2 regions of the Neisseria dentiae genome follow, and region 2 is predicted to be linked to the other one. Evidence: predicted binding sites of a transcription regulator. Region 2 holds the regulator's gene; the other holds the start of a gene.
What was found. The regulator sigma-54, encoded in region 2, starts transcription at its own class of promoters, with help from an activator protein. The targets are predictions, from matches to a motif close to CTGGCACGCTTCATGCTT.
Positions count from the first base shown of each region.

Region 1 (15,107 bases), 110 kb from region 2:
CACGGCCTCACCCTGCCGGGCGACCTCGTGATGCTGTTCAAAACCCTGATTACCCTCGAAGGCGTGGTGAAACGGCTCGACGGCAGCACCGAACTTTTAGAGCAGGCCAAACCCATCGTGGCCGAAGTGTATGCCGAACGCGCATCGCCCGAACACATTTTGCGCAAAAGCAAAATGCACGCCCAAACCATCGTGCAGGCGCTCGACGAATTGCCGCAAAACCTCTTCCGCTTAAGCCGCCGCCTGCAAAAAGGCCAAGTCGGCCTCAACATCGACTTCAAACACTTCGACCACTTCAGCCACCAACTCGACCGCGCCACCAACCGCCTCACCATGGGCATCGTAACCGCCGCCCTCATCATCGGCTCGTCGATCGTGATGAGCATAGAAACCGGCCCCAAATTCATCGGCTTTCTCGGCTACCTGCTCGCCTTTGCCAACAGCGTGTGGATTATCTGGTCGATTTGGCGCTCGGGAAAACATTGATAAAAAGCGGCTTGTATGCACCGCTTTGGCTGTCTGAAAATATTTTCGGAAAGGTGGTTTGGGTTACCAAACCCGACACCTTGCAATAATAAAACGGGTTTATGTTGGGTTTTCAACCCAATCTACGGCTCTCAAAACAAGCTTTTGGTAGGTCGGGCATTTATGCCCGACACAATCCGCGCCCAAACAAAAGTCGGGCATAAATGCCCGACCTACGGCTACTCTCAAAACAAGCTGAGACCTTTGCAAAATTCAACACCACCTGAAAAACCTGATTTCCGTCATTCCCGCGTAGGCGGGAATCCAGACGCTTGACATTCAAGTATTTGTTTAATCAATAATTCAATACTTCCATCTGGATTCCCGCCTACGCGGGAATGACGATAACTGGATGTTTCAGACGGCCTCAAAGAATTTTGCAAAGGTCTCAAGCTTTTGGTAGGTCGGACATTTATGCCCGACACAATCCGCGCCCAAGTAAAAGTCGGGCATAAATGCCCGACCTACGGCTACTCTAACGTTAAGAGCGGATTATTACATACGGCAGGCACCAAATCTGCATGCAAGTCGGTTCCGCATTCCCATATGCCCGTGTTCATAGAATAGCGCACGGTAATTTTTTTATTTTGTATATTGTCGTTCACACCCGCAGATTTAAACGTTGCCGTAAGCAGGCAGCGTTTATTGGTAGTATCCGAGGAAACCCCGATACCTTCCACATATTTCCCTTCGGTAACCTCACCCGTAAACCATGCGGCCGTATTAACGCATTGCTCAATGCTGCCGGTAGATACCGATTCCACCAAAGGGGTTTTCAAGCCCTTGAGCAACGACATTCCCTCGGCCACTTGCGCTTTACCCGTATAGTTGGTGTACATGGGTAAAGCCAGAGCAGCCAAAATACCGACAATGGCCACAACCGTCATCAATTCAATAAGCGTAAACCCGCTTTGTGCCGTTTTTTTATAGTAATTCATTTGCCCCCCGTTTTTAAGAAAAAGCCCGCTTACGCGGGCTTCAGCATGATTATGTTTGGATTTAAGGATTATTAGCTTTTCGGTTGGCAAGCGGCCGGAGCTACGTTTTTATCCAAGTTGGTATTGCAATCCCATGCGCCGGTTGCGGGCGTGAAAGTCATGGTAATAGTTTTACCTGCAACCTTATCATTAACACCTTCTGTAGCTGCCTTGAATGTGGCAACCACTTCACAAGTGCTATCTTTTGTAGTGGCCGTAATACCACTTACATACTTACCCTGTTTAACAGCACCCTCATACCATGCAGGTTTAGGAGTTGCGGATGAATTACAAGCATTAGTCAAGCTGCTTGAAGCAACTGCTTCAATCAGCGGTGTTTTCATGCCGCCAATCAAATCATAACCTTCGGTGGCTTGTGCGCGGGCGGTGTAATCACCATACATCGGCAACGCAATCGCAGCCAGAATACCGATAATCGCCACAACGATCATCAACTCGATCAGGGTAAAACCTTTTTGAATAGCTTTCATGTTTAAAACTCCAGTTAAAAATTTAAAAGTGAATAAAGTTATTTAATAGTTATAAAAACCGTAATGTGCTTGGCACGTTTTGTACTGCTTGTTACTACAACCAAAAGAAGAAGGAATTTACAGCTTGCCGCTTGGGTTTTGCTTTCTGCCTGGGCTTCGGCTTGGCCTGCTGCGGTTGCAAGGTATCAAGCAAAGGCCGTGCCACCATGAAAAATTTCGGTTCGATTTTTTATATTTTATTGATTTTATGATATTTTAATTTTATGACTTTGTTTTGTTAATGCTAAAGCAATTATTCCAACAAATTGTTAACTTAACTTAACATGACGATTTTCGGCAGCAGGGTGCCGTATTTGCGAACATGAGGGTTATTTTTTTGTCATGCACCGTTTTTTGTCAGTTGGCCGGCATAAAAAGGAAAAGGCCGTCTGAAATATTTCAGACGGCCTGAAGGCGGTAGGTTGGGTTGCCAAACCCAACACCTTAAAGCAATAAAACGGGTTATGTTGGGTTTTCAACCCAACCTACCACTACTATGCAGTCCCCTCCCCCTGCGGGGGAGGGTTAGGGAGAGGGCGGCAAGCCGCGAGGCTTGCTGAATTTATTTAGGCCGTCTGAATATTCAGACGGCCTGAGACCTTTGCAAAATTCAAATTGCTATCTAAAAAATCTGAACTCCGTCATTCCCGCGTAGGCGGGAATCCAGACGCTTGGCATCTAAGTATTTGTTTAATCAATGCTTCAATATTTCCATCTGGATTCCCGCCTACGCGGGAATGACGGAATCTAAGCATTTCAGACGGCCTTAAGGTATTTTTGCAAAGGTCTCGGCCTTTTTATCGGAAAACAATCCAATCATGCCACGCCGTAGCGTTCGCGGTAGGCGCGCACGGGTTCGAGATAACGGCCGAATTCGGCGTGGTTTTCGAGCAGCGAAAGCAGGTCGCGCAGGTTGGCGATGGCCACCACGGGCAGGCCGTATTGTTGTTCCACTTCCTGCACGGCTGATTTTTCGCCCGTGCCTTTTTCCATGCGGTCGAGTGCGATGGCAACGGCGGCGGGGGCGGCGCCTTCGGCTTCGATCAGTTTCACCGATTCGCGCACGGAGGTGCCGGCGGAAATCACGTCGTCGATAATCAGCACGCGGCCTTTGAGCGGTGCGCCCACCAGCACGCCGCCTTCGCCGTGGTCTTTGGCTTCTTTGCGGTTGTAGGCAAACGGCACGTTGATGCCTTTTTCGGCCAGCATCATGGCTGTGGCGGCGGCGAGAATGATGCCTTTATAAGCGGGGCCGAACAGCATATCGAACTGGATTTTGCTTTCGATAATGGCTTGGGCGTAGAAACGCGCCAGCGCAAGGGTGGAGGCGCCGTCGTTAAACAGCCCGGCGTTGAAAAAATAAGGCGATTGGCGGCCGGCTTTGGTGGTGAATTCGCCGAACTTCAATACGTTTTGCTCGAGCGCGAATTTTAAGAAATCTTGGCGGAAATCAGACATTTAAAGGCTTTCTTGAATCGGGTTGGAAATTGCGCCGATTATAGCAAACCTGCGGCGGCGGCAAACGGGCTTTCTGCGGAATAACGGTATTTCGGGTAAAATGCGCGCTTCTGTTATTCTCACTTGATCACACATTTTTATGCTGAAAATTATTTCCGCCAATGTAAACGGCATCCGCTCTGCTTATAAAAAGGGTTTTTACGAATATATCGCCGCATCGGGCGCGGATATTGTGTGCGTGCAGGAATTGAAAGCGCAAGAGCCTGATTTGTCGGAAGATATGAAAAACCCGCACGGTATGTACGGCGTGTGGCATTGCGCCGAAAAGCGCGGTTACAGCGGCGTGGCGGTATATAGCAGGCAGCGCCCCGACAATGTTCAGATCGGTATGGGCATCGAGGAATTCGACCGCGAAGGCCGTTTCGTGCGCGCCGATTTTGGCAACCTGAGCGTGATTTCGCTCTATCTGCCTTCGGGCACCAGCGCGCCGGAGCGGCAGGAGCTGAAATACCGCTTTCTCGATGCTTTCTACCCCATGCTGGCGGAGATGAAAGCGGCGGGGCGCGATATTGTGGTGTGCGGCGACTGGAACATCGCCCACCAAAACATCGACCTGAAAAACTGGAAAGGCAACCAGAAAAATTCGGGCTTTCTGCCCGAAGAGCGGGCATGGATAGGCAAGGTTATCAATGATTTGGGCTGGACGGATATGTGGCGCACGCTCTACCCCGAAGAGCCGGGCTACACTTGGTGGAGCAACCGCGGCCAAGCCTATGCCAACAACGTGGGGTGGCGCATCGACTACCATATGGTTACGCCCGGTCTGGCCGCCAAAGCCGTTCGCGCCCATGTTTATAAAGATGAAAAATTTTCCGACCACGCGCCGTTGGTGGTGGAATATGACTACACGCCCTTGTATGAAAACAATGCTGTTGGCGCGGGTTTGGCTTAAAGCCCGAACCCGCCCGATTCGCAAGATTAAGAGGCCGAGACCTTTGCAAAATTCTTTTCGATACCTTAAAACACTTTCGTCATGCTCGGGCTTGACCCGGGCATCTTTTTGTTTTAGAAGAAAAGGAGATACTCGGGTCAAGCCCGAGTATGACGAAATATAAATAAATTCAGGACTAAAACGACTTTTTTGCAAAGGTCTCAGGCCGTCTGAAAGCCCGTTAAAACAAAGGAGCAAGCCATGAACAAACCTTTTGCCGCCCTGCTGCTCGTTGCCGCCGCCCTGCCCGTTTGCGCGCAAACCTACCGCAGCCAAAATCCTTATACTTCGGGTGAGCTAACCCTTAACCGCTCCCGCTTCGAAGCCTCTGCCGTGGGCGCGAGCGGCAACCTCTGCCAGATTTCGGGCCGCGTCCGCCAACATATCTGGCGCGACGGCAACGGCTGCGAAGTGCATTTCAAAACGGCCAAAAACAGCATCACCTTGAGCGTTCCCGACCACGCCCGCGAAGCCTGCTCCGCCTATTGCGGCCACAACGCCTCTTTCGAGCGAACCTACCGCAAACTCCCCACCGCCTGCACCGAACAGGCCGCCGCACAAACCGAGCGCCGCTTTCAGACGGCCTACCGCGGCAAACGATACGGCGATGCCGTTAAAATCAAACAGCAATATCTGAACCGCTGCGACAGCTTCCTGCACATCACCGAGCAGATGCGCGCGCGCAACGATTTGGCCGTGAGCCACAAAAACGCCGGCAACCCTGAGGCCTGCCGCCGCACGCTGCAACCTTTGGCCGAACATATGGCCGGCGGTTTCACCGCGCCGCCTGTCTATCGTGAAAGCTACGAACGCGAGCTGCAACATGCCCGCTTCAACCTGAAAGCCTGCGGCGGGTAAGCCATGCAAAGCCAAGAACTCGAAGACTTAACCCTGCTGCTGATACGCGATGCCGACGAGGCCGAAATGTGGATAGACCGCTGGGCGGTGAGCTACCCCACCGTGCGCACGGCGGCGGTTTCGCGTGGCCAACCTATCACCGAATGGCAGCGGATTGTCGGCGCGGCGGTGGCCGGCATCCACAGCCGCAACATCGCCGCCGTCGCCCACGGCGCAGGCGTTTCGGGCTGGCTGGCATGGCTTTATCTGGCCGATGTGAATATGCAGAAACGGGTGCGGAACATGATATTGGTGTCGCCCCGCCAAGATGCGCTGCCCGATGATGCGGTGCACACCCTGCAACGGGTGCGCTGCCATTGCCCGGGCGCGCTGGTTATCGGCACCGGCGATCCCGAATGCCCGCAGGAATGGGCGCAACGGCAGGCGCAGCTTTGGGGCGCACGCCTGCTGACCGCCCCGCAAACAGGCCGTCTGAACGGCCATCTGCACGGCTGGCAATGGGGGATGAAGCTGTTGCAGGAAATGTTGCTGAAGTAAAAGGGTGTTTGGCATAAACGGCAGGTCGGGGCTTTTCGAAGCTCATCGAGGCCGTCTGAAATACCCAACCGTCGTCATACCCGGGCTTGACCCGGGTATCTTTTTGTCTAAACAGAAATGGAGATACTCTGGTCAAGCCTGGAGATACTCTGGTCAAGCCCGGGTATGACTCAAGTGTTTTAAGGTGCCTAAAAGAATTTTGCAAAAGTTTCAGGACGTCTGAAAATATTTTTTCAGACGGCCTGATTATTTGCCGTTCGCTATTTAGGCGGAAGGCGCGGTTATCAGCGCAATTCGGTATGCAGGCGGCTCAACCATGCCGAAGCGTCGCTGCCCTGATAGGCGCTGCCGTCGCGGTTAAGCAGGCGGATGCGTGCGCCGTTGTTTACCGGCTCCACATACACAATCAGCTCGGGGCGGGCTGCGGCCGTAGCGGTAGTGTCGGTTTTGCCTTTGCCGAACAGGCGTTTGAAGAAACCGGGCTTTTTAGTGGAAACGGCCGCGCCTTCCTGCGGGGCGGGTTGCACCAAGAAAGCGTGGCGTTCGGCATTTTGGCCGAGCACGGTCAGGCCGATGCGGTCGAGCGCCAGCGCGGTGCGGCGCCAGTTGCGGTTGTAATCGCCGCTCACCAGAATGGCATTGCCGCTGATAGAGGCCAAATCGCCGCCGCTGCGCGCTGCGGGGGCAACGCTGTTGCCCAAGGCGTTTTCGGCCTGTTGGGCATCTACGCCCAAATATTGCATAAAGCGGGCGAGGAACGCGGCTTCAAGGTTGGGGTCGTTGGGGCGGGGCTGCCACATGGTGGTGTCTTTGTTTTTATCGCCATACACTTCCTGCATACCTTTGTGGGCGAAGAAAACGTCGGTGGTGCCGTTGCGGCCGCGCTCTACGCGGATAATGAATTTATCGCGCTCGCTGGTGGAATAAATGCCGCCCAGGCCCACTTTTTCAAACAGGCGGCGCAGGCCGTCGCCGGCGATTTTGGCGCGGTTTTCTGCCCATTCGGTTTCCATTTGGCCGATGGCAGGCTCTTCCGATTTGATTTCAAAACCGTTTTCCTGCCAGAACACTTTCAGCAGCGGCCAGATTTCGGCGGGCTGTTTGCCCTCCACCACCAGCCAGCGCTGGCTGCCGTCGCGCTCGAGGCGCACGCCTTTCACGCCTTGCAGCACGGCTTGGTTGGCAGGCTGCTGTGCGCCGTTGCGGCGTGCCATATCGCTGGCGCGAACCGCGCCCGAGCCGGCGGGAATCTGATACATATTGCCTTGGTCGGGATTGGTCAAATCGGGCGGAACTTCAAGGTTCACCACTTTGCGGTTTTGGGTTTGGTAGTCGAGCTTGGGCTGTTCTTTGCTGCCCGAGCAGGCGGCAAGGCCGGCAAGGGCGATAAGGGATACTGCCGTTTTGATGCGGTTCATTAGCGGGATTCCTCCGGTTAAATCAGTTGGGCGCTTTTCAGCGCGCTGCGTACTTTGTCTTGGCCGTCTGAAGAAAGTTCAATAATCGGCAGGCGCACATGGGGTTGGCACAGACCCAGTTGGGAAAGCGCCCATTTGGGGGCGGCGGGGCTGGGTTCGCAAAACATCACGTCATACACGGGAATGAGCTTTTTGTTCAGCTCGCGTGCTGCGGGAATATTGCCGGCGATGGCTTCGCGGCACATATCGGCAAACAGTTTGGGGGCAACGTTGGCGGCCACCGAAATCACGCCGTCGCCGCCGCAGAGCATAAACGCCATGCCGGTGGGGTCGTCGCCCGAATAAACGGCGAAGCCTTCGGGGGCGCGGTTGATCAGGTCGGTTTCGCGGGCGATGTCGCCGCTGGCTTCTTTTACGCCGACGATATTGGGGATTTCGGCCAGGCGCAGAATGGTTTCGTTGTTCATGTCCACCACGGTGCGGCCGGGCACGTTGTAGATAATCATGGGGATGGCGGTGGCCTCGGCGATGGCTTTGAAATGGCGGTAAATGCCTTCCTGCGAGGGTTTGTTGTAGTAGGGAACCACCGACAGGGTGTAGTCGGCGCCCAAACGCTCGGCGGCTTTGGAAAGCTCGATGGCTTCTGCGGTGCTGTTGGCGCCGGTGCCGGCAATCACGGGCACGCGCTTGTTAACATGTTTGACGGTGGCTTCCACCACGGCCAGATGCTCCTCTGCCGGCAGGGTGGCGCTCTCGCCGGTGGTGCCTACGGCCACGATGCCGTCGGTGCCGTTTTCGATATGCCAGTCGATCAAGGTGCGAAGTTCGCCGTAATTAACGCTGCCGTCTGCATTCATGGGGGTGATCAGGGCAACCAAACTGCCTTTTAACATGGTAAAACCTTTATTTCTCGAACGTTCGGTAAAGTAGGCCGATTGTAGCCTACTTTGAAATAGATGGGAAATGCTGATTACACGCGCCCTGCAAAGGTTTGCAAAGGTTTTTGAGGCCGTCTGAAAGCGTTTCAGCGGCTTTTCAGACGGCCTGTTTTTATGCGGTTATGCTGAAAGGCGCGGTTTTCCAAACCGAACCTGCCGCTTTGAAATTGAAGTTAACGCTCGAATTGCTTACAATCCGCGCTTACAAATTTTATCGTTCGGTTACATATAAGGAATTTACGATGGCAGCCCCTCTATCCCGCAAGGGCGATACGCCCGATTTGGTTTACCGCCTCGAAGACAAACCGCCTTTCCCCAACGCGCTTTTGAGCGCAATCACCCACCTTTTGGCGATTTTCGTGCCGATGATTACCCCCGCGCTGATTGTGGGCGGTGCGCTGAAACTGCCGCCGGAAATGACGGCCTATCTGGTGTCGATGGCGATGGTGGCTTCGGGCATCGGCACTTATTTGCAGGTTAACCGTTTCGGGCCGGTGGGTTCGGGCATGTTGTCGATTCAGTCGGTTAACTTTTCGTTTGTGGGCGTGATGATTTCGCTGGGCTTGGGCATGAAAGAACAGGGGTTGGACGAACACGCCATGCTCTCCGCCCTGCTCGGCGTGGCGTTTGTGGGCGCGTTTCTGGTGGCCGGCTCGGCATGGCTGCTGCCCTATCTGAAAAAAGTGATCACCCCCACCGTGAGCGGCGTGGTGGTGATGATGATCGGCCTGAGCCTGATCAGCGTGGCAATTACCGAATTCGGCGGCGGCTATGCGGCCATGGGCAACGGCACGTTCGGCGCCTGGCAAAACATCGCGCTGGCGGCTTTTGTGTTGGCAGTGGTGCTGTTTTTCAACAGCCTGAAAAACCCGCTCTTGCGCATGAGCGGCATTGCCGTGGGCATGATTGCGGGCTATGTGGTGGCGCTGTTTCTGGGCATGGTGGATTTTTCGGTGTTGGACAACCTGCCGCCGGTTACCGTGCCCGTGCCGTTCAAATACGGTTTCGATTTCCAATTCGTTCCGTTTCTGGTGGCCGGCTTGGTATATCTGCTGAGCATTTTTGAAGCGGTTGGCGACTTAACCGCCACGGCGATGGTGTCCGGCGAAGATTACGAGGGCGAAGAATTTCAAAAACGCCTGCGCGGCGGCGTGTTTGCCGACGGCTTGGTGTCGGTGATTGCCACCGCGCTGGGGTCGCTGCCTTTGACCACGTTTGCGCAAAACAACGGTGTGATTCAGATGACCGGCGTGGCCTCGCGCCATGTCGGCAAGTATATCGCCGTCATTTTGGTGCTGCTGGGGCTGTTTCCCGTGGTGGGCCGCGCGTTTACCACCATTCCCAGCCCGGTTATCGGCGGTGCGATGGTGCTGATGTTCGGCCTGATCGCCATTGCCGGCGTACGCATCATCATGACCAACGGCATCAACCGCCGCGAAGCCGTGATTGCCGCCACTTCTATCGGCTTGGGTTTGGGCGTGAGCTTCAAACCTGAAGTGTTCGCCCTTCTGCCCGTGAAAGAGCTGTTCCAAAACCCCATCTGCATGGGCGGCACGGCGGCGCTGCTGATGAACCTGATTATGCCGCGCGACGAAGGCGAAAAGGTTTATTTGAGCGACGAGTTGGATATCTGATTGGGGATTCGGCAGGCTGATGCCTTTGCAAGTGTTTAGGCCGAAACCTTTGCAAAAATACTCTAAGACCGTCTGAAATGCTTAAATTCCGTCATTCCCGCGCAGGCGGGAATGACGGAATTCAGGTTTTTTTATTAGGTGGTATAGTGAATTCAAATAAAACTCCGAAATGAAATAACTGCATTCAAACTTGCAATTGGGCTATATGCTAAAGAATCGTTTTACCCTACTTCGGCATTCTTATTTTAATCCACTATAATTTGGATTTTGCAAAAGTCTCAGGTGTTGGAATCGGTTGAAAAAAAAGATGCCCGGGTCAAACCCCGGCATAACGTTGGCGTTTGATCGCGGTTTGGGTTTAAACCGTGATATAGTGAATTCAAATAAAAACTCCGAAATGAAATAACTGCATTCAAACTTGCAATTGGGCGATATGCTAAAGAATCGTTTTACCCTACTTCGGCATTCTTATTTTAATCCACTATAAAAAACTTCAGGCCGTCTGAAACATTCAGACGGCCTGAAATCGTTTGGGCATTTGCCGTTAAGAAAACCTCAAGCGTTAAACGGCTTCGGCCTCTTCGGCAAGGAAACCGCGCAGTTTCTGCATGGCTTTGGCTTCGATTTGGCGGATGCGCTCGGCGGATACGCCGTATTCTGCGGCCAAGTCGTGCAGGGTCAGCCCGCCGTCGTCTTGCAGCCAGCGGCTTTCGACGATGCGGCGGCTGCGGTCGTCCAATTGCGCCAACGCGTTTTGCAAGCCTTCGGTTTGCAGGGCGTAGTGGGCTTTTTGGGCGATTTGGCGGGTCGGCTCGGTATCGTTGTCGGCCAGCCAGTCGATGGGGGCGAAGCTGTCTTCATCGTCGCTGTTGTCGGCCATAATGCCGATGTCGCGGCCGGTCATGCGCTGTTCCATCTCGAGCACTTCTGAAAGTTTCACGCCCAAATCGTCGGCGATTTCCTGTGCTTCTTTGGGGCTTAAGGCGTTGAGGTTTTTACGCATGCTGCGCAGGTTGAAAAACAGTTTGCGCTGCGGTTTGGTGGTGGCCACGCGCACCAGGCGCCAGTTGCGCAGGATGAATTCGTGGATTTCGGCCTTAATCCAATGCACGGCAAACGAAAACAGGCGCGCGCCGCGGGTAGGCTCGAAACGTTTCACCGCCTTCATCAGGCCGATATTGCCTTCTTGAATCAGGTCGGCTTGGTTGAGGCCGTAGCCGTCGTAGCCGCGCGCAATCGATACGACAACGCGCAGGTGCGAAAGAATCAGTTGCTTGGCGGCCTCGAGGTCGCCTTTCTGTTGGCGTTCTGCCAGCCGGGTTTCTTCTTCGGCAGAAAGCATGGGAATGTTGTTTACGGTATGAATGTACTGCTCCAAGCTGCCGTGACCGCTGGGTACGGGTAATGCAAAGGCGTTATTCATGGTCATTGATTGGCTTTCCTTATATTGTGCGGAGCCGGTTTCGGGTTTGCTGCACCGGCCTTGCTTATTAAACTCGTTTCTCTGTATGGTTTCAATACTCAATAGGTAAACTTTTGTATTTTTAAGTTTTCGATTGATTTAAAATATTTGAGTGTTTTTATCGGGAATAGTTCCCTATTAAAACACAGTTTCGGTTTATTGTGTGGTTTTATTCTTAAGGCTTTATTAGGGAGTGTAGTCAGAAAGCGTTGCGGCGGTATTTTTGGCTAAAATCCGCATCTGCGGCGTTAGGTAGCATAGCGGACTTGCGAAGCTAAAATGCTCGCAAGATGTCCAATCTTGCTGCGCTTTTTGCCTTGCATCTGCGAATTTTCCCTCAAAAAACCGCTTCGCAAGCCTTCTGACTACACTCCCTAGTGCTGGAAATTTTTACGCCCCGGCCGTCTGAAAACCGCTTAGCGGCGGTATCTGCCCCACGCAAACAAACCGGCGGCCAACACGCCCAACAGGATAACGAGCGGCCATGAGCTGCCGAGTTTCATATACGGGGTTTCGCCGGTATAGCCTTCGATGCGCCCTTCCAACACGGCGGCGGTGTCGGGGGCGGCCAGCGCGGCGATGCGGCCTTTCGGGTCCACGATGGCGGTGGCGCCGGTGTTGGTGGCGCGCACCATATAACGCCCCAGCTCCAGCGCGCGCGCCTGCGACTGCTGCAAGTGTTGGAACATGGCGTTGGATTTGCCGTACCACGCCATATTGCTGGCATTGGCCAGCAGCGTGGCCTGCTTGGCCGAAGCGATTAATTCGTCGCCGAAGCCGTCTTCATAACAGATGTTGAAAGCCACTTTCTGATTGGCCATCTGAAACGGCGCTTGGGCGCTGCCGCCGCGCTTGAAGTCGGCCAGCGGCATATTCATCATTTGGTAGAGCGGCTCGGTAAGCCACGGCAGCGGTTTGTATTCGCCGAAGGGCACCAGGTGGTTTTTGGCGTAATACGGAATGCGGTCCGGCGCTTCTTCGCTGTAATGCGAGAGATTGATAACGGCGTTTTCATAGTCGCGGCCGTCTGAAGTGTATTGGCTGATGCCTATGGCCAACGCGCTGCCGTTTTCTTTGGCCTGCCAGGCAAACTGCGCCAGCAGCCCTTGCGGCAAATCCTGCCGCATCAGCGGGATGGCGGTTTCGGGCAGAATCACGATGTCGGCGCGGCTGCCCGCCACTTGGGCGTAATAACGCTCGACCGTGGGGGCGAAATGTTCGGGCGTCCACTTCAGCGTTTGCGGGATATTGCCCTGCGCCAATGCCACGGTGGCGGTGCTGCCGTCGGGGCGGGTGAAGTCGGTGTATTTGGCGGCGAAACCGGCGGCGGCCAGCAGCACGATGCCGCCCAAAGCCGCCGCGCGCTGTTTCAGACGGCCTGAATTATCCGCCAGCAACACCAGCCATGCGCCGATGCAGGCGGTGGCGAGCGTAACCAGATGGATACCGCCCAGCGGGGCGAAACCGGCCAGCGGGCTGTGGTCGGCGATTTGCGAATAGCCGAGCGCACCCCAGGCAAAACCGGTAAGCAGGCGTTCGCGGGCGAATTCGGTGAGCGTCCACAACAGCGGCAGCGCCGCGCCGATGCGCCAAGCACGCGGCAGGTTGAATTTTTTCAGCAGCCAGAAAGCGGCGGCGGGATACAGGGCGAGAAACGCGGGCAGCAGAAAGGTGAGCGGCACGGCGTAAAGGTTGGGCAGGCCGGAAACGGTGTGCAGCGCGGTGTGTATCCAATAAAACTGCGCGGCATAACCGATCAGGCCGAACAGATAGGCGCTTTTCACGGCGTGCTGCGGGCGCAGCTCGGTCAGGCGGATTAACGCGCCGAACAAGAGCGGCATCAGCCAGAAATGGTAATACGGCGCAAACGTTAACGGTGTTGCGACGGCAATCGCCAGCAGCAGCGGCCAGTAACACAGCGGTTTCTGCCAGAGTTGTTCGAATTTTTGAATCGGGTTCATAAGCGGGTTTGTTTGATAAGGCCGTCTGAAAAGCATTTGTTTGCTTTCAGATGGCCTTACGGTGTTAATGCGCTTTTTTCTTGCTGAATAATTTCATCACCGGCAACACCACCGCGCACACGGCCGCGCCGGTTAAAACGCCGACCACCAGCGTGGCGAGCTGCCCGATCAGGCCGGTGTCCCAATGCAGGGCGTGCAGGAAATCGTGCACGAAGCCAACGTTGTGGGCAATAATGCCGCCGCCCACCAAAAACATCGCCAGCATACCCACCACGCTCAGGCTGCGCATAAACCACGGCATAAACAAAATAATGCCCTTGCCCAACGCGCGCGCGGCGGAAGAGGGTTTGTTCATCAGCCACATACCGAAATCGTCGGCCTTCACGATGCCGGCCACCAGGCCGTACACAACCACGGTCATGCCGATGCCGATGGCCGACATCACCAGCGACTTGGTGAGCAGGCCGTAAGCGCCCACCACGCCCAGCGCGATGATGATGATTTCGGCCGACAAGATGAAATCGGTGCGGATGGCGCCTTTGATTTTGGTTTTTTCATCGACGATTTCGTCGCTGGCGGCATGATGGCCGTCGCCGCCGCTGTGTTTGTTTAAAAATTTGTGCAGCAGTTTTTCCACGCCTTCGAAACACAGAAACGCGCCGCCAATCACCAGCAGCGGCGTAATCAGCCACGGCAGAAACACCGACAGCAGCAGCGAAAACGGCACCAGTATCACTTTGTTTATCAGCGAGCCTTTCGCCACCGCCCACACAATCGGCAGCTCGCGGTCGGCGCTCACGCCGGTTACCTGGTTGGCATTCAGCGCCAGATCGTCGCCCACCACGCCGGCGGTTTTTTTGGCGGCCATTTTGGTCATCACCGCCACATCGTCGAGCACCGAGGCAATATCGTCGAGCAAAGTAAAAAGAGAGGCAAAAGCCATAATATTCCTATAAATGTTTCGGACAGACCGCGCATTATAGCCGATTTCGCCACATTCTGAGACCTTTGCAAAACCCCCGGATGTGGATGCAGTTCAAGGCGTAGCAGCGCAGCGAGTGCGGACATATCATAAAGATAGAGACCTTTGCAAAATTCAAATTGCTATCTAAAAAATCTGAACTCCGTCATTCCCGCGTAGGCGGGAATCCAGACGCTTGGCATCTAAGTATTTGTTTAATCAATGCTTCAATATTTCCATCTGGATTCCCGCCTACGCGGGAATGACGGAATCTAAGCATTTCAGACGGCCTTAAGGTATAGTGGATTAAAATAAGAATGCCGAAGTAGGGTAAAACGATTCTTTAGCATATCGCCCAATTGCAAGTTTGAATGCAGTTATTTCATTTCGGAGTTTTTATTTGAATTCACTATATTTTTGCAAAGGTCTCAGATAGGCAAGCGAGCGAGCAGTACCCTAAAGGGCATAAACGCACAACGCAGAAATGTGCCGCAGATGGAGGTTTTGCAAAGGTCTCATTCTTTCAGACGGCCTCCCGAAAGGTGGCAAGGCCGTCTGAAAGAATGTGGCGAAACCGCCGCGTTTCATTAAGAAACAAGCGTTTTCATGCTAAAATGCGTACGTTTCTTTCATTTCATAAAACACACACATTCACAAAAAATTATGGACGGACTCAACAGTTTATTTTTGCTCTGCGGGCTGCTGCTGTTTCTCAGCGTGATTTCCACCACGCTGTCGGCACGGCTCGGTATGCCGCTGCTTTTGATGTTTTTGGCCGTGGGCGTATTGGCGGGCGAAGAAGGCATAGGCGGCATTGAGTTCGACAACTTTTTCACCGCCACCGCCATCGGCCAGCT
Region 1 covers NZ_CP059570.1:1,940,270-1,955,376, forward strand. The annotation lists gene H3L92_RS09150 (ABC1 kinase family protein) at 1-486, shown strand, start outside; gene H3L92_RS09155 (pilin) at 996-1,463, opposite strand; gene H3L92_RS09160 (pilin) at 1,535-1,993, opposite strand; gene pyrE (orotate phosphoribosyltransferase) at 2,849-3,490, opposite strand; gene H3L92_RS09170 (exodeoxyribonuclease III) at 3,630-4,442, shown strand; gene H3L92_RS09175 (hypothetical protein) at 4,683-5,339, shown strand; gene H3L92_RS09180 (alpha/beta hydrolase) at 5,343-5,876, shown strand; gene H3L92_RS09185 (NlpB/DapX family lipoprotein) at 6,161-7,294, opposite strand; gene dapA (4-hydroxy-tetrahydrodipicolinate synthase) at 7,312-8,187, opposite strand; gene H3L92_RS09195 (nucleobase:cation symporter-2 family protein) at 8,475-9,866, shown strand; gene rpoH (RNA polymerase sigma factor RpoH) at 10,429-11,289, opposite strand; gene lnt (apolipoprotein N-acyltransferase) at 11,745-13,289, opposite strand; gene H3L92_RS09210 (DUF808 domain-containing protein) at 13,354-14,232, opposite strand; partial or broken gene H3L92_RS13355 (lipoprotein signal peptidase) at 14,289-14,369, opposite strand; gene H3L92_RS09215 (potassium/proton antiporter) at 14,914-15,107, shown strand, end outside.
Region 1: the regulator sigma-54 is predicted to act here: its motif matches at 2,181-2,198, upstream of H3L92_RS09160 (pilin).

Region 2 (15,107 bases):
CCACCCTCGGCTTCCAGCGCGTATTGCAGCGGGCGATGGTGCACGCGCAGTCGGCCGGCAAAAAAGAAGTGAAACCGGTGGACGTGCTGGTGGCGCTGATGAGCGAAACCGACAGCCATGCGGTGTATTTCCTGCAACTGCAATCGGTTACGCGCTACGATTTGCTGCGCTGCCTCGCCCACGGCATCACGCCTGAAGGCAGCAACGGCAGCAGCCGTGAAGAAGACGACGGCGACCGGGCCGCCGGCAGCGGCGATGCGCTGGCCGACTACACCGTCAACCTCAACGCCGAAGTGCTGGCCGGCCGCATCGATCCCCTAATCGGCCGCAAACACGAAATGGAGCGTTTGGTGCAAACCCTTTGCCGCCGCCGCAAAAACAACCCCTTGCTGGTGGGCGAAGCTGGCGTGGGCAAAACCGCGCTGGCCGAAGGCTTGGCACATTTGATTGTGAAAGGCGAAGTGCCCGACACCCTGCGCGGGGCCGCCGTGTTTTCGCTCGATATGGGCGCACTACTGGCCGGCACCAAATACCGCGGCGATTTCGAGGCGCGCATCAAAGCCGTTTTAAAAGCGCTGGCGAAAATCCCCAATGCCGTGCTGTTTGTGGACGAAATCCACACCATCATCGGCGCGGGCAGCACGTCGGGCGGCACGATGGACGCTTCCAACCTGCTCAAGCCCGCGCTGGCCAAAGGGCAGCTGCGCTGCATCGGCGCCACCACCTACAACGAATACCGCACCATCTTCGATAAAGACCATGCCTTAAGCCGCCGTTTTCAGAAAATCGACATCGTCGAGCCGAGTATTGCCGAAACCGTGCAGATTCTGCGAGGCCTGAAAAGCGCCTTTGAAGATTTCCACCAAGTGCGCTACACGGCAGGCGCGCTGGAGGCCGCCGCCGAGCTGTCCGCCCGCTACATCAACGAGCGCTTCCTGCCCGACAAGGCCATCGACGTGATGGACGAAGCCGGCGCCGCCCAGCGGATTCTGCCCAAATCCAAGCAGAAAAAGGTTATCGGCAAAGCCCAGATCGAAGCGGTGGTGGCCAAAGTGGCGCGCATTCCCGAAAAAACCGTGTCGCACGACGACAAACAAGTGCTGCAATATCTGGGCCGTGATTTGAAAAACATGGTATTCGGGCAGGATGCCGCCATCGAAGCCTTGGTGGCTGCCGTGAAAATGGCGCGCTCCGGCTTGGGGCAGCCCGACAAACCCATCGGCAGCTTTTTGTTTTCCGGCCCCACCGGCGTGGGCAAAACCGAAGTGGCGCGCCAGCTCGCCTTCTCGCTCGGCGTGCCGCTGCAACGCTTCGATATGTCGGAATATATGGAACGCCATGCCGTATCGCGCCTGATCGGCGCGCCGCCGGGCTATGTGGGCTTCGAGCAGGGCGGGCTGCTGACCGAAGCGGTTAACAAACAACCGTTTTGCGTGCTGCTGCTCGACGAAATCGAAAAAGCCCACCCTGATATTTTCAATGTGCTGCTGCAAGTGATGGACCACGGCAAGCTCACCGACAACAACGGCAAGAGCGCCGATTTCCGCAATGTGGTTATCATCATGACCACCAACGCGGGTGCCGAAAGCCTGAGCAAGCCTGCCATCGGTTTTGCCGGCAAGCGTGAGCGCGGCGACGAAATGCAGGCCATCAACAAGCTGTTTACGCCGGAATTCCGCAACCGTTTGGATGCCATTATCCCGTTTGCGCCGTTGAACGAAGCCGTGATTGCCAGAGTGGTGGATAAATTCCTGCTGCAACTGGAACAGCAGCTGCTTGATAAAAAAGTGGAGGCCGAGTTTACGCCGGCGCTGCGCAAATATCTGGCTGAAAAAGGTTTCGACCCGCAGATGGGTGCCCGCCCGATGAACCGCCTGATTCAGGACAAAATCCGCAAGGCGCTGGCCGACGAGCTGCTGTTCGGCCGCCTTGCCGACGGCGGTTTTGTGCGCATAGACTGGGATGCGGCCAAAGAAGAAGCCGTGTTGAAGTTTAAGAAAACTGCACCGAAAAAAGCGGCAGATGCGGCGGTGTGAACGCGCACGGCGGATTGCAGAAGGCAGTTGCCCGAGGCAAAGGCCGTCTGAAAACAAAATAACCGTTTTTCAGACGGCGTCAAGTGTTTGTGCAAAGGTTGAGACCTTTGCAAAATTCAAATTACTATCTGAAAAAACCTGAATTCCGTCATTCCCGCGTAGGCGGGAATCCAGACACTTGGCATCCAAGTATTTGTTTAATCAATACTTCAATATTTCCATCTGGATTCCCGCCTACGCGGGAATGACGGGATTTAAGCATTTCAGACGGCCTGAAGGAGTTTTGCAAAAGCTTCGCCAAAGCGGATTTGAACGTCGTTGCGCATAAAAAACGCCCCGTAAAACGGGGCGTTTGGTATTGCGGGGCACGGGCAAGCGGTTATTCTTCGGCCGGTGCGGGTTTGGGGGTGGCGCGCACGTCGTTGCTTTTTTCTTTGTGTTTCAGCACGGCGCGGTCGAGTTTGTCCATCAGCACGTCGATGGCGGCATACATATCCGATTCAACGGTTTCTACGTGCAAATCCTTACCGGCCAAGTGCACATCGGCTTCGGCCTTGTTGTTGACCTTTTCCACCGAGAGGGTAATGGCTACCGAAATCACGTTGGCGGCGTGGCGGTTGATGCGCTCGAGCTTGGCGGCCACATGGTTTTTGATGGCTTCGGTTACGTCGAAATTGAGGCCGGTAATTTTCAGATTCATGGCTTACTCCTTCGGTTGGGTTGTGCCGTTGGTGTACGGCGGAAATCGACAGGTTTGCCTGCGGTTCGGGCTGCCGCAAAAGTCAAACTGTTCGGGTTTCACTATAACAGGCCGTCTGAAAGGTTTTGCTGATGCAGATTAAATTTTTCAGACGGCCTGCCTGGTTCGGGCCGGGCCGTTACGGCCTGCGTTGGTGTGCGTTCGGAATATTCAGTGATTCGCGGTATTTGGCTACGGTGCGGCGGGCGATGTCGATGCCCTGCTGTTTCAGCAACCTGCTTAGCGCATCGTCGGAATAAGGTTTGTGTTTGTTTTCGCTTTCAACCAGTTGGGCGATAACGGCTTTCACCGCGCTCTGGCTCACGCCTTCGCCGTCTTCGGCGGCAACGGCCTGTGTGAAGAAATAGCGTAACGCAAACACCCCGCGCGGGCAAGCCAAATATTTGTGGTTGGCGGCGCGCGACACGGTGCTTTCGGCCACGCCCAGCGCGGCGGCGGCGTCTTTCACCAGCATGGGGGTGAGGCCGATTTCGCCGAACACGAAAAAATCTTCCTGTTTTTCCACGATATATTCGGCCAGCCGCATCACGGTGCTTTTGCGCAGTTCGAGACTGTCGATTTTCTGGCGTGCTTCGCTGAGTTTTTCTTTCCATTCGGGGCTGATGTCGCCCGCTTGTTTGAGCAGTTCGCAATATTCGCTGTTGAGCTGCACTTTCGGCCACACGCGCTCGTTGCTGCTGACCGACCAGCCGCTTTTGGTTTCTTTCACCCAAATATCGGGCTGTACATAGGCGGTAGGTTCGGCGGAAGCGAAACCGTAGGCGGGATAGGGGTTGAGTTTGGCGATCAGGTCTAAGGCCGTCTGAAGGGTTTCGGCTTCGGCATCGGGAAAATATTTGCGGAATTTGGCGGTGTTCTGCTGGCGGCTGCGGCTCAAATCGTCGAGATGCAGCTGCACGATTTTGGCGGCAAGCTGGCGCTCGGGTGAGGAGGGCAGGCGCATCAGTTGCAACAGCAGCGATTCGGTGAGGTCGGCGGCACCCACGCCCGGGGGGTCGAAGGTTTGCAGCAGATCGAGCGCGTTCTGCATATCTTCTTCTTCCAGCATCCACTCTAACGGCGTTTGGTCGAGCACATCGGTGATGCTGTCGGTGAAGTAGCCTTGTTCGTCGAGAAAATCAATCAGGATATGCACCCGCGCGGCTTCGGCTTCGCTTAAGGGGTGTTCGCACACTTGTTTGTGCAGATAGGCGTTGAAGTCGTCTTCTTCGGCGATGGTGGCCCAAACGTCTTCGGCATCGTCGCCGCCGACTTGGTTGGTTTTGGGTTGCGCGGCGGAAATGCGCTCGAATTCGGCTTCTGCCGCTTCGTCGTATTCGGCGCGCTCCAAAAGCGGGTTGTCTTGCAGCCAGTCGTCGACTTCGCGGTCGAGTTCCAGCCCCGACATTTGCAGTATGCGCAGCGACTGTTGCAGCCGCTGGTTGAGCTGTTGGGTTTGCCTGAGTTTTAATCCTATGTTTTGACTCATGTTGTTATTTTCTTCTTGAGTAAAAGCGTAATGTGCGGTTTGCGCCGGACCGGATTAACCCCCAATTGCCGGCTGTTAATAGTTGAAGTTTTCGCCCAAATACACCGCGCGCACCTGTTCGTTGTTAACCAGCTCTTCGGGGTGGCCGGAGGCCAGCACGGTGCCGTCGCTGATGATGTAGGCGCGGTCGCAGATGCGCAGGGTTTCGCGCACGTTGTGGTCGGTTATCAGCACGCCGATGCCGCGGGTTTTCAGAAAACCGATGATTTTCTGAATGTCGATAACGGCAATCGGGTCAACGCCGGCAAAGGGTTCGTCGAGCAGGATAAAGCGCGGCTGCATGGCCAGCACGCGGGCGATTTCCACGCGGCGGCGTTCGCCGCCGGAGAGCGACGGCGCGGGGTTGTTGCGCAGGCGCTCGATATTCAGATCGGCCAAGAGTTTTTCAAGCTCGGCATCGATTTCGCTTTTGTTTTTCAGGCGGATTTCCAAAATGGCGCGGATATTCTGCTCCACCGTCATTTTGCGGAAAATCGACGCTTCCTGCGGCAGGTAGCCCAAGCCCAAACGGGCGCGCTCGTGTATCGGCAGGTGGCGGATTTCTTGGCCGTCTAATTCTACGCTGCCTGCATCGGCGGCAATCAGCCCCACTATCATATAAAAGCTGGTGGTTTTGCCGGCGCCGTTGGGGCCGAGCAGGCCGACCACTTCGCCGCTTTCGATTTCCAGCGAAAAGTTTTTCACCACTTGGCGCTTTTTGAAGGTTTTTTGCAGGTTTTGTACGTTTAAGCGGCTTTGGCTCATATGCGTGCTCTTTGGTGATGGTTACTATTGTAATCGGTTTTTAGGCCGTCTGAAAGGTTTTTTTAACCTTTGTGAAGATTTGTATGTCTTGATTCTTGTTTGCGCACACCGTGGCAAATGTGTGCGGCGCTTTGAACTGCATCCGCATCCGGCATTTTTGCAAAGGTATCAGGCCGTCTGAAAAGCGGTGCGGCGTTATTGCCGGTTTTTCAGACGGCCTGTGGGTTATTTTTTCTTACCTTGCGATTGGGTGCTGGAAGGCTGGATAACCACGGTTACTCGCTTGCCGCTTTTGCCGCCGGAAGCCTTGCTGCCCTGCACGGTATAAACTTCGGTGCGGGTGTTGTAGGTAATCACGGCGCCTTCGGCCAAGTCGCCGCCGCGCTCTACTTTGGCGTTGCCGATCAGTTTCACGATGTTGGTGGCCGACGAGTAATCGATGTTGTTGGCCTGGCCTTTCACGGTGCCTTTGCCGCCGTCGAGCGTTTGGCTGAAGCGCACGGGGCTGCCGCTGGCGTTCATCTGCTGCTCGCCTTTGCTGTTGCGCGACACACGCACGCTGCCGGCGCTGATGTTGAGCGTGCCTTGTTTGATAATCACGTTGCCGCTGAACGTGGTTACTTGGTTGGCCTGATCGAGCGAGCCTTGGTCGGCTTCGATTTGAATCGGCTGCTGCCGGTCGCTTTCGAGCGCGAGGGCGGGGGCGGCGGCAACGGCGGTTAAGGCGGCCAGCAGGGCGGTTTTATAGATTTTTCGGGTCATAAATAATGGCTTTCACGCGGGAGGGCAGGTTTAAAAAACCTTTTTTGTGGTCGTACACCAAACCGTTTGCCGTGCCGTGGGAATCGCCGTATCGGTATTCGACGGCATCTTGGGTTTCGGCGGTTTCGGTTTGCGTATCTATGGTTAGGCTGTTGGTTTTCAAGATGCCGGCGGGGCGTTGTGCGTCGGCGTTTTTGGTTAATACCACGTTGTTTTGAAACTGTACTTTGCGGTTTTCGGTGTTGTAGTGCGCTTCGTTGCTTTTTACCGTGTAGAGTAGTTGGCCGCCGTTATACATGGCAAGCTCGGGTTTTTCAAAGGTTACGTCGTCGCTTTTGGGCAGCTGCCAGGCGGTTTCGGCGCCGAGGTTTTCTTTCAGACGGCCTTGTTCGTCGAAACGTTTGCCGTTGATGCCCGTCATCGAATATTGCGGTTCGTTGGGGTTGAGCGCGGTTTCTTCCACGTCAACCTGGCTGATACGCCCGAGCCAGGCGGAAAGGCCGCCCAGGCAAATCGCCAGAACCAGCGGAAACAGCCAGCCGTAGCGCCATCTGGTCATTTTACATACTCCTGTAAAGCGGCTTCGAGCGTGCCCTGCGCCTGCATAATCAGGTCGCACAATTCGCGCACCGCGCCGTTGCCCGCGCTTTTCTGCGTAACGTAGGCGGCGTGTTGCAGGGTAAACCAGTGGGCTTCGGGCACGGCAACGGGCAGGCCGCAGCGCACCATTACCGGCAAATCGACCACATCGTCGCCGATAAAGGCGCATTCGTGTTCTTCCACCCCCGCTTCGGCGAGCAGCTGCGCATAGGCGACGCGTTTGTCGTGTATGCCTTTATAGTAGTGGCCGATGCCGAGCTGCCTGACGCGCACGCCCACCGACGGGGCGTCGCGGCCGGTGATGATGGCCGTTTGCACGCCGGTGGCTTGCAGCATTTTCAGGCCGTGGCCGTCGAGCGTGTGGAACGATTTGATTTCTTCGCCGTTGTCGCGGATGAAGATGCGGCCGTCGGTAAGCACGCCGTCCACGTCCATAATCAGCAGCTTGACGGCGGCGGCGCGCGCCTGGATTTCGGGGGTTAGGGTTTGCATTCGGGTTGTGTTCTTTAAAAAATAAACGGTTTTCAGACGGCCTGGGCGAATAACAGCGGTTTATTTTAGCACCGTAAAGTTTAAACGCCGTCTGAAAATGTAAATGGGCTGGGTGCGCGGTTCAGCTTGAACTGCATCCACATCTGAGGGTTTTGCAAAGGTCTCAGCCTTTGGCTTTGCGGCGCGGTCTGTCTTCGCCCTCCTGCGGTTGGGCGGCTGGCTGCGGCGTGCAGTCTATCGGCGAAATATCCACCGGCGGCAGGGCTTTGCCGTGTTTGTCGCGCACGATAAACCTTGCGGCCTGCAAACCGGACAGCATGCCGCCTTCGGGGCGGCACACGATGGCGCTTACCTGCTTTTTCATGGCGTTGACTGCAAACGGCAGCATGGTGGCGATGTCGTTGAAATCGCGGTCGGTTAGGGTGTAGGCTGCGGTCATCACGCCGTTTTTAACGCTGCTTTCATCGAGCCGCACGTTTTTTCTGACCATGCGGCCCTGTTGCGTGCTTTTTTTCGCGGGCTTCTTTTCTGCCGCACATTTCGGGTGTGTTTGCCCAGCGCGCCACCAGCCTGCCGGCGGCATCCTGCACCCAATAGCTGTTGCTGATGATTTGCAGCGGCGGCCGGCTGCCGCACACGTCCAGATAATATGCCAGCCGCGAGTTTTGCCGCACCGTATCCACCGCATTTTGCACTTCGGCGCCCGGTTCGGCCGCCGCTGTTTCATATAAAACGTGCGTGCCGCCGTTGTGGAATGACACGGCCTTAATGGTTAAAAACCTGTTGAGTTTGATCGGCAGATACGGCTGCATGGCGGTCGTTTGCGCTTGGTAGTGCGCCTGTGTTTGTTGGTTCAGGGGCTGTGCCTGCGCGGCGGCGGCCAGCATACAGCCGGTTAAAAGCCAGTGGGGTTTCATGCCATACTCCGGCGGGTTAAAAACGATGGGCTGAGACCTTTGCAAAACCCCATCTGCGGCGCATTTCTGCGTTGTGTGTTTATGCCCTTTAGGGTACTGCTCGCTCGCTTGCCTGACTTCATGTTATGTCTGCGCTCGCTGCGCTGCTACGCCTTGAACTGCATCCGTATCTGAGGGTTTTGCAAAGGTCTCAGGCTTGAATTCGGGCCGTCTGAAAACGGTGTGCCGCCGATCAGACGATACGCGCTTTCAGCAGGTCGTGCATATTCAGCGCGCCTACAACCAAACCGCCTTCTTCCACCACCAAGAGGCCGTTGATGTGGTTTTGCTGCATCTGTTTCAGGGCTTCGGTGGCGAGTTTGTCGGCGGTGATGGTTTTGGGGTTGGCGTGCATGATTTCGTCAACCGTCAGCCCGGCGAAGTTGTCGCGCTGTTGGAACAGCCGGCGCAGGTCGCCGTCGGTAAACACGCCTTTCAGACGGCCTGTGCCGTCGGTAACGGCCAGCATGCCCAAGCCTTTTTCGCTCATGATAACGATGGCGTCTTTCAATAAGGTGCCGCTTACCACGGCGGGCAGCCCTTCGCCGCCGTGCATGATGTCGGCCACGCGCAGCAGCAGGCGTTTGCCGAGGCTGCCGGCGGGGTGGCTGAGGGCGAAATCGTCGGGCGTGAACTCGCGCGCTTTGAGCAGCACCACCGCCAGCGCGTCGCCCAGCGCCATCACGGCGGTGGTGCTGGAAGTGGGCGCCAGCCCCAGCGGACAGGCTTCGTGCGACACGGCGGCGGTGATGTGGATGTCGGCATGGCGTGCCATGGTGGACTGCGGGCGCGCGGTAATCGAAATCAGGGTAATGTGTTTGCGCTTGAGCGCGGGGATAATGGCGGCGATTTCGTCGCTCTCGCCCGAGTTGGAAATGGCGATAACCGCGTCGCCGTCGACTATCATGCCCAAGTCGCCGTGTGCGGCTTCGGCGGGGTGGACGAAAAACGCGGGCGTGCCGGTGGATGCCATGGTGGCGGCAATTTTGCGGCCGATATGCCCCGATTTGCCCATGCCCATAATCACCACGCGCCCACGGCATTGCAGCAGGGCGTCGGCGGCGCGGGTAAAGCTGCCGTCGAGTTCGGCGGCGATTTCGTGCAGGCTTTCGGCTTCGATGCGCAAAACCTCGCGCGCCCAGTTCAGATATTGTTCGGAATTTTCCATGCTTGTTTTCCCGCAGGGCTACCCAAATATGGAGAATCGGGTTAGCATCATTACTTTCTCAATAAATAACAAGGATTTCAGAGATGACTATTTTATCGGACGTTAAAGCATTAGGCCAACAAATCTGGCTCGACAATTTATCGCGCTCGCTGGTGCAGAGCGGGGAGCTGGCCGAAATGATGCGGCAGGGCGTGTGCGGCGTTACTTCCAACCCCGCCATTTTCCAGAAAGCGTTTGCAGGCGATGCTTTGTATGCCGGCGAAATCGCTGCGCTGAAACAGCAAAACCGCAACCCGAAAGCCATCTACGAAACGCTGGCTATTGCCGATGTGCAGGCTGCCTGTGATGTGTTTCTTCCTGAATATGAAAAAAGCGGCGGCAAAATCGGCTTTGTGAGTTTGGAAGTTGCCCCCGATTTGTCGCACGACACCACCGGCACCGTGGCCGAAGCCAAACGCCTGCACGCCGCCATCAACCGCCCCAACGTGATGATTAAAGTGCCCACCACCGATGAGGGCGTGGCCGCATTGGAGCAATTGGTTTCAGACGGCCTCAGCATCAACCTCACGCTGTTGTTTTCGCGCCAACAAACCCTCAAAGCCTATGCCGCTTATGTGAAAGGCATTGAAAAACGCTTGGCGGCCGGCATGCATGTAAACCATATCCGCGTGGTGGCCAGCTTCTTCATTTCGCGCGTGGACGGCGCGCTCGACACCACCCTGCCGCAACCTTTGCAAGGCAAAGTAGCTATTGCGCTGGCCAAAGCCGCTTATCAGGATTGGCAGCAGTTTTTCGGCGGCGAAGCATTTGCCGCCGCCAAAGCCGCCGGCGCCAACCCCGTACAGCTCTTGTGGGCTTCCACCGGCGTGAAAAACCCCGCCTATCCCGACACGCTTTATGTTGACAGCCTGATCGGACCCGACACCGTCAACACCGTGCCCGATGCTACGCTGAAAGCCTTTATCGGCCACGGCACCGCGGCAACCACGCTCACCGAAGGCCAAACCGAAGCGCTTGCCGTTTTGGCCGAAACCGAAAAACTCGGCATCGATCTCGAAGCCCTCGCCCTGCGCTTGCAGGAAGACGGCCTGAAACAGTTTGAAGACGCATTTGCCAAACTGCTCGAGCCTTTGGCTTAACGGAAGTGTTCCAAGTATGACGCGGATATTCCGTTCGGCAGAAAGCACGGGTTTTGCCGAGATAATATAGGCCGGTTTGCACCGAGGCCGTCTGAAAAAAGTTTTTCAGACGGCCTCAATCTGTCAAACCGCAAGAAGGGCAATGCTGCGCCCGAACAAGTTTTCCCGCCGCATATTCCGCAAGCCGCCGAATCGGCTTACAATACCGCCCGTTTGACACACACCGCACAGAACAACCCCTATGAAAATCTGGTTCGGTCGGCGCATCAGCCCCGACTTTCCCCACGGCAGCGCCGTTACCATCGGCAACTTCGACGGCGTCCACCTCGGCCACCGCCATATTCTGCAACGGCTCAAGCAAGAAGCCCGCAGCCGCGGCCTGCCTGTGGTGGTAGTGGTTTTCGAGCCGCAGCCGCAAGAATTTTTCGCCCGCAAAAGCGGCCGCGGGCTGCCTTACCGTATTTCGCCCCTGCGCAGCAAACTGCAACTTTTAAGGGAAACCGGCTGTGTTGATGCGGTGTGGGTGCTGCGCTTCAACCAAGCCTTTGCCGATATGGGTGCGCAAACCTTTATCGACAGCCTCTTGCGCGAAACCCTCAACACCAAATACCTGCTGATCGGCGACGATTTCCGTTTCGGCGCCGGCCGCGAAGGCAGCTTCGAGCTGCTGCAAAACCAACCCGGCATGGTAACTGAGCGCACGCCCTCGGTGCTGGTGGAAAACATCCGCGCCAGCAGCACTGCCGTGCGCAAAGCCCTTTCAGACGGCCAATTGGAACACGCCTGCAAACTGCTCGGCCACGACTACACGCTCAGCGGCCATGTCAAGCACGGCACCAAGCTCGGCCGCACCATAGGCTGCCCCACCGCCAACGTGCAGCTTCCGCAGCACCACTACCCCTTGGGCGGCGTGTTTGTGGTGGAGGCCGAAGGCAGCTTCGGCAAACGGCGGGGAGTGGCCAGTTTCGGTTTCAACCCCAGCGTATCGAAGTCGCGCCGCCAAAAGCTGGAAGTGCATCTTTTTGATTTTCAAGGAAACCTTTACGGCCAACGTTTGACCGTGCGCTTTCTGCACAAACTGCGCGACGAAAAAAAATTCGACAATATCGAAGATTTGAAACACCAGATTTGGGCAGATATGGATGCGGCGAAAAACTGGGTGAAGGCTTAGGGCGTGCAGTCACAATATTTTCAACCACATCGCAATAATCCGGATTTTTATTGCCGCCGCAAATGAAGTCCAATCTCTTCGCATAACGTGTGGCAATACCCCGCTAACGTTTAAAATCCAAAAAGCAGTTTTCTACCAAGTTATGCAGTATCCAGAAAACGGCATTGATTAATCACCTGTTATCTATTGCCTAACCGCATCGGCTGCTTTTTCGCCCTAGCAGATGGGTTTCAATAAGGCTACATTGATGGTCAGTAAGGTTGTAATTGGGACTACTCTATTTAAGGCGGGGCAACGCCGTATCGTTTTTATTTTGTTTTGCTATACAATAGGGTTTTTCCCGCTTCCCCCGTTTCATGCCTGCCAAAATCCAAACCCGCCCGTTCAACCAAACCGTTTGCCAAAGCCTGATCGAAGCCGGCGCCGACCCTTTGCTGGCGCGCCTGTGCGCCGCACGCGATGTGGCCTCCCCTGCCGAACTCGAAGACAAACTGGCCGCGCTGCTGCCCTATCAGGGGCTGAAAAACTGCACGGCGGCGGCGGTGCGGCTGGCCGACGCGGTGCAGCGTCGCGAAAAAATCCTGATTGTGGCCGATTATGATGCCGACGGCGCCACCGCCTGTGCCGTCGGCATGAAAGGCTTGGCCGCAATGGGCGCGGCGGTGGATTTTCTCGTGCCCAACCGTTTCGAACACGGCTACGGCCTCACGCCCGAGCTGGCCGAAATCGCCGCCGCCCGAGGCACAGATTTGCTGGTTACGGTGGATAACGGCATCGCCAGCCTCGCCGGCGTGGCGCGTGCGCAGGAATTGGGCATCGACGTTTTGATTACCGACCACCACCTGCCCGCCGAGCGCGTGCCAAACTGCATCATCGTCAACCCCAATCAGGCGGGCTGCACGTTTGCCAGCAAAAGCTTGGCGGGCGTGGGGGTAATTTTTTACGTTTTAATGGCTTTGCGTGCCGAATTGCGCGGGCGCGGCCATTTCAGGCCGTCTGAACACGCCAATCCGGTTTCAGACGGCCTGCCCGAACCCAATTTGGGCGAACTGCTCGATTTGGTGGCGCTGGGTACGGTGGCCGACGTGGTGCCGCTCGACCACAACAACCGCATTCTCGTGTCGCAGGGTTTGAAGCGTATGCGTTCGGGCAAAATGCGCCCCGGCATCCGCGCCCTCTTTGACGTGGCGCGGCGCGACTGGCGCAAAGCGCAGCCTTTCGACATGGGCTTTGCGCTGGGGCCGCGCATCAATGCCGCCGGCAGGCTCGACGATATGTCGGTGGGCATCGCCTGCCTGCTGGCCGACAGCGACGCCGAAGCGCAAACCCTCGCCGCACACCTAAACGATTTGAACATCGAGCGGCGCGAAATCGAACAATCCATGCTGCAAGACGCGCTCAATGCCTTTCCCGAATCGCTGCCGGCAAACCAAACCACGCTGGTAGCCTACCGAGGCGATTTCCACCAAGGCGTTATCGGCATTGTTGCCAGCCGCTTGAAAGACCGCTTCTACCGACCCACCATCGTGTTCGCCCCTGCCGACAACGGCGAAGTGCGCGGCTCCGGCCGCTCCATTCCCAACCTACACCTGCGCGATGCTTTAGACTTGGTGAGCAAACGCCACCCCGATTTGATTTTAAAGTTCGGCGGCCACGCCATGGCGGCCGGTTTGAGCATACGAGAACACAACCTCGCTGCGTTTCAGACGGCCTTTGAAAACGTGGTGCGCGAACTGGTTTGCGAAGACGACTTATCGCAAACCTACATCACCGACGGCAGCCTGCCCGCCGCCGAACTCACCCTCGCCCAAGCGCAGAACCTCGCCCGCCAAGTGTGGGGGCAGGGTTTCGCGCCGCCGAGCTTTACCGACGAATTCGCCGTTGTCCGCCAGCAGCCCATGGGCGTGAACCACAAAAAAGTGTGGCTGCAAAAAGACGGCCTCGAATTCGAAGCCATGTTTTGGCGCTGCACCGAAGAAATCCCCGCGCGCGTGCGCACGGTTTACCGCCCCGTGGCCAACGAATGGCGCAACAATATCGAATTGCAGCTTTATATCGATTATTGGGAAGCGGCTTAGTGTGGCAATTAAAAGCCAACGTAGATTCGACCTTAATAAATAAAGATTTATTCGGTTAAAATGTGCACTCATTTTTAACAGCACAGTTTTCAGACGGTCTATTGAACTTGTTTAAAACCGTATTCTATTAATTATACTTAAATTTAAGAGATTACTATGAGCCAATACGTTTATTCCATGCTGCGCGTGAGCAAAGTTGTGCCGCCGCAGAAAACCATCATCAAAGACATTTCCCTGTCGTTCTTCCCCGGCGCGAAAATCGGCCTGTTGGGTTTGAACGGCGCGGGCAAGTCCACCGTGCTGCGCATTATGGCGGGCGTGGACAAAGAGTTCGAAGGCGAAGCCGTGCCGATGGGCGGCATCAAAATCGGCTACCTGCCGCAAGAACCCGAGCTTGATCCCGAAAAAACCGTGCGCGAGGAAGTGGAAAGCGGTTTGGGCGAAGTGGCCGCCGCGCAGAAACGTTTGGAAGAAGTGTATGCCGAATACGCCAATCCCGATGCCGATTTCGACGCGCTGGCCGAAGAACAAGGCTGCTTGGAAGCCATCATTGCCGCAGGTTCCAGCACGGGTGGCGGTGCTGAACACGAATTGGAAATCGCCGCCGACGCGCTGCGTTTACCCGACTGGGACACCAAAATCGGCGTGCTCTCGGGCGGTGAAAAACGCCGCGTGGCCTTGTGCAAACTCTTGTTGAGCAAGCCCGATATGTTGTTGCTCGACGAGCCGACCAACCACTTGGACGCAGAAAGCGTGGAATGGCTGGAACAATTCCTCGTCCGCTTCCCCGGCACCGTGGTGGCCGTTACCCATGACCGCTACTTCCTCGACAACGCCGCCGAATGGATTTTGGAACTCGACCGCGGCCACGGCATTCCTTGGAAAGGCAATTATTCTTCCTGGCTGGAACAGAAAGAACAGCGTTTGGCCAACGAAGCCAAATCCGAAGCCGCCCGCATCAAAGCCATGAAACAAGAATTGGAATGGGTGCGCCAAAACGCCAAAGGCCGCCAAGCCAAATCCAAAGCCCGCTTGGCGCGTTTTGAAGAAATGAGCAACTACGAATACCAAAAACGCAACGAAACGCAGGAAATCTTCATCCCCGTGGCCGAGCGTTTGGGTAACGAAGTGATTGAATTCGTGAACGTTTCCAAATCCTTCGGCGACAAAGTGCTGATTGACGATTTGAGCTTCAAAGTGCCTGCGGGCGCGATTGTCGGCATCATCGGCCCCAACGGCGCGGGTAAATCGACCCTGTTCAAACTGATTTCCGGCAAAGAACAACCCGACAGCGGCGAAGTGAAAATCGGCCAAACCGTCAAAATGTCGCTCATCGACCAAAGCCGCGACGGCCTGCAAAACGACAAAACCGTGTTCGACAACATTGCCGAAGGCCGCGATATTCTGCAGGTCGGGCAATTTGAAATCCCCGCGCGCCAATACCTCGGCCGCTTCAATTTCAAAGGCAGCGACCAAAGCAAAATCGCCGGCAACTTATCCGGCGGTGAGCGCGGTCGTTTGCATTTGGCAAAAACCTTGTTAAGCGGTGGCAACGTGTTGTTGCTGGATGAGCCGTCTAATGATTTGGACGTGGAAACCCTGCGCGCACTGGAAGATGCACTGCTGGAATTTGCCGGCAGTGTGATGGTGATTTCGCACGACCGCTGGTTCCT
Region 2 covers NZ_CP059570.1:1,833,283-1,848,389, forward strand. The annotation lists gene clpA (ATP-dependent Clp protease ATP-binding subunit ClpA) at 1-2,036, shown strand, start outside; gene hpf (ribosome hibernation-promoting factor, HPF/YfiA family) at 2,416-2,736, opposite strand; gene rpoN (RNA polymerase factor sigma-54) at 2,915-4,264, opposite strand; gene lptB (LPS export ABC transporter ATP-binding protein) at 4,340-5,068, opposite strand; gene lptA (lipopolysaccharide transport periplasmic protein LptA) at 5,294-5,830, opposite strand; gene lptC (LPS export ABC transporter periplasmic protein LptC) at 5,811-6,389, opposite strand; gene H3L92_RS08710 (KdsC family phosphatase) at 6,386-6,922, opposite strand; gene H3L92_RS08715 (hypothetical protein) at 7,086-7,412, opposite strand; gene H3L92_RS08720 (hypothetical protein) at 7,384-7,839, opposite strand; partial or broken gene H3L92_RS13330 (lipoprotein signal peptidase) at 7,893-8,039, shown strand; gene H3L92_RS08725 (KpsF/GutQ family sugar-phosphate isomerase) at 8,072-9,046, opposite strand; gene tal (transaldolase) at 9,130-10,185, shown strand; gene ribF (bifunctional riboflavin kinase/FAD synthetase) at 10,427-11,356, shown strand; gene recJ (single-stranded-DNA-specific exonuclease RecJ) at 11,713-13,434, shown strand; gene ettA (energy-dependent translational throttle protein EttA) at 13,591-15,107, shown strand, end outside.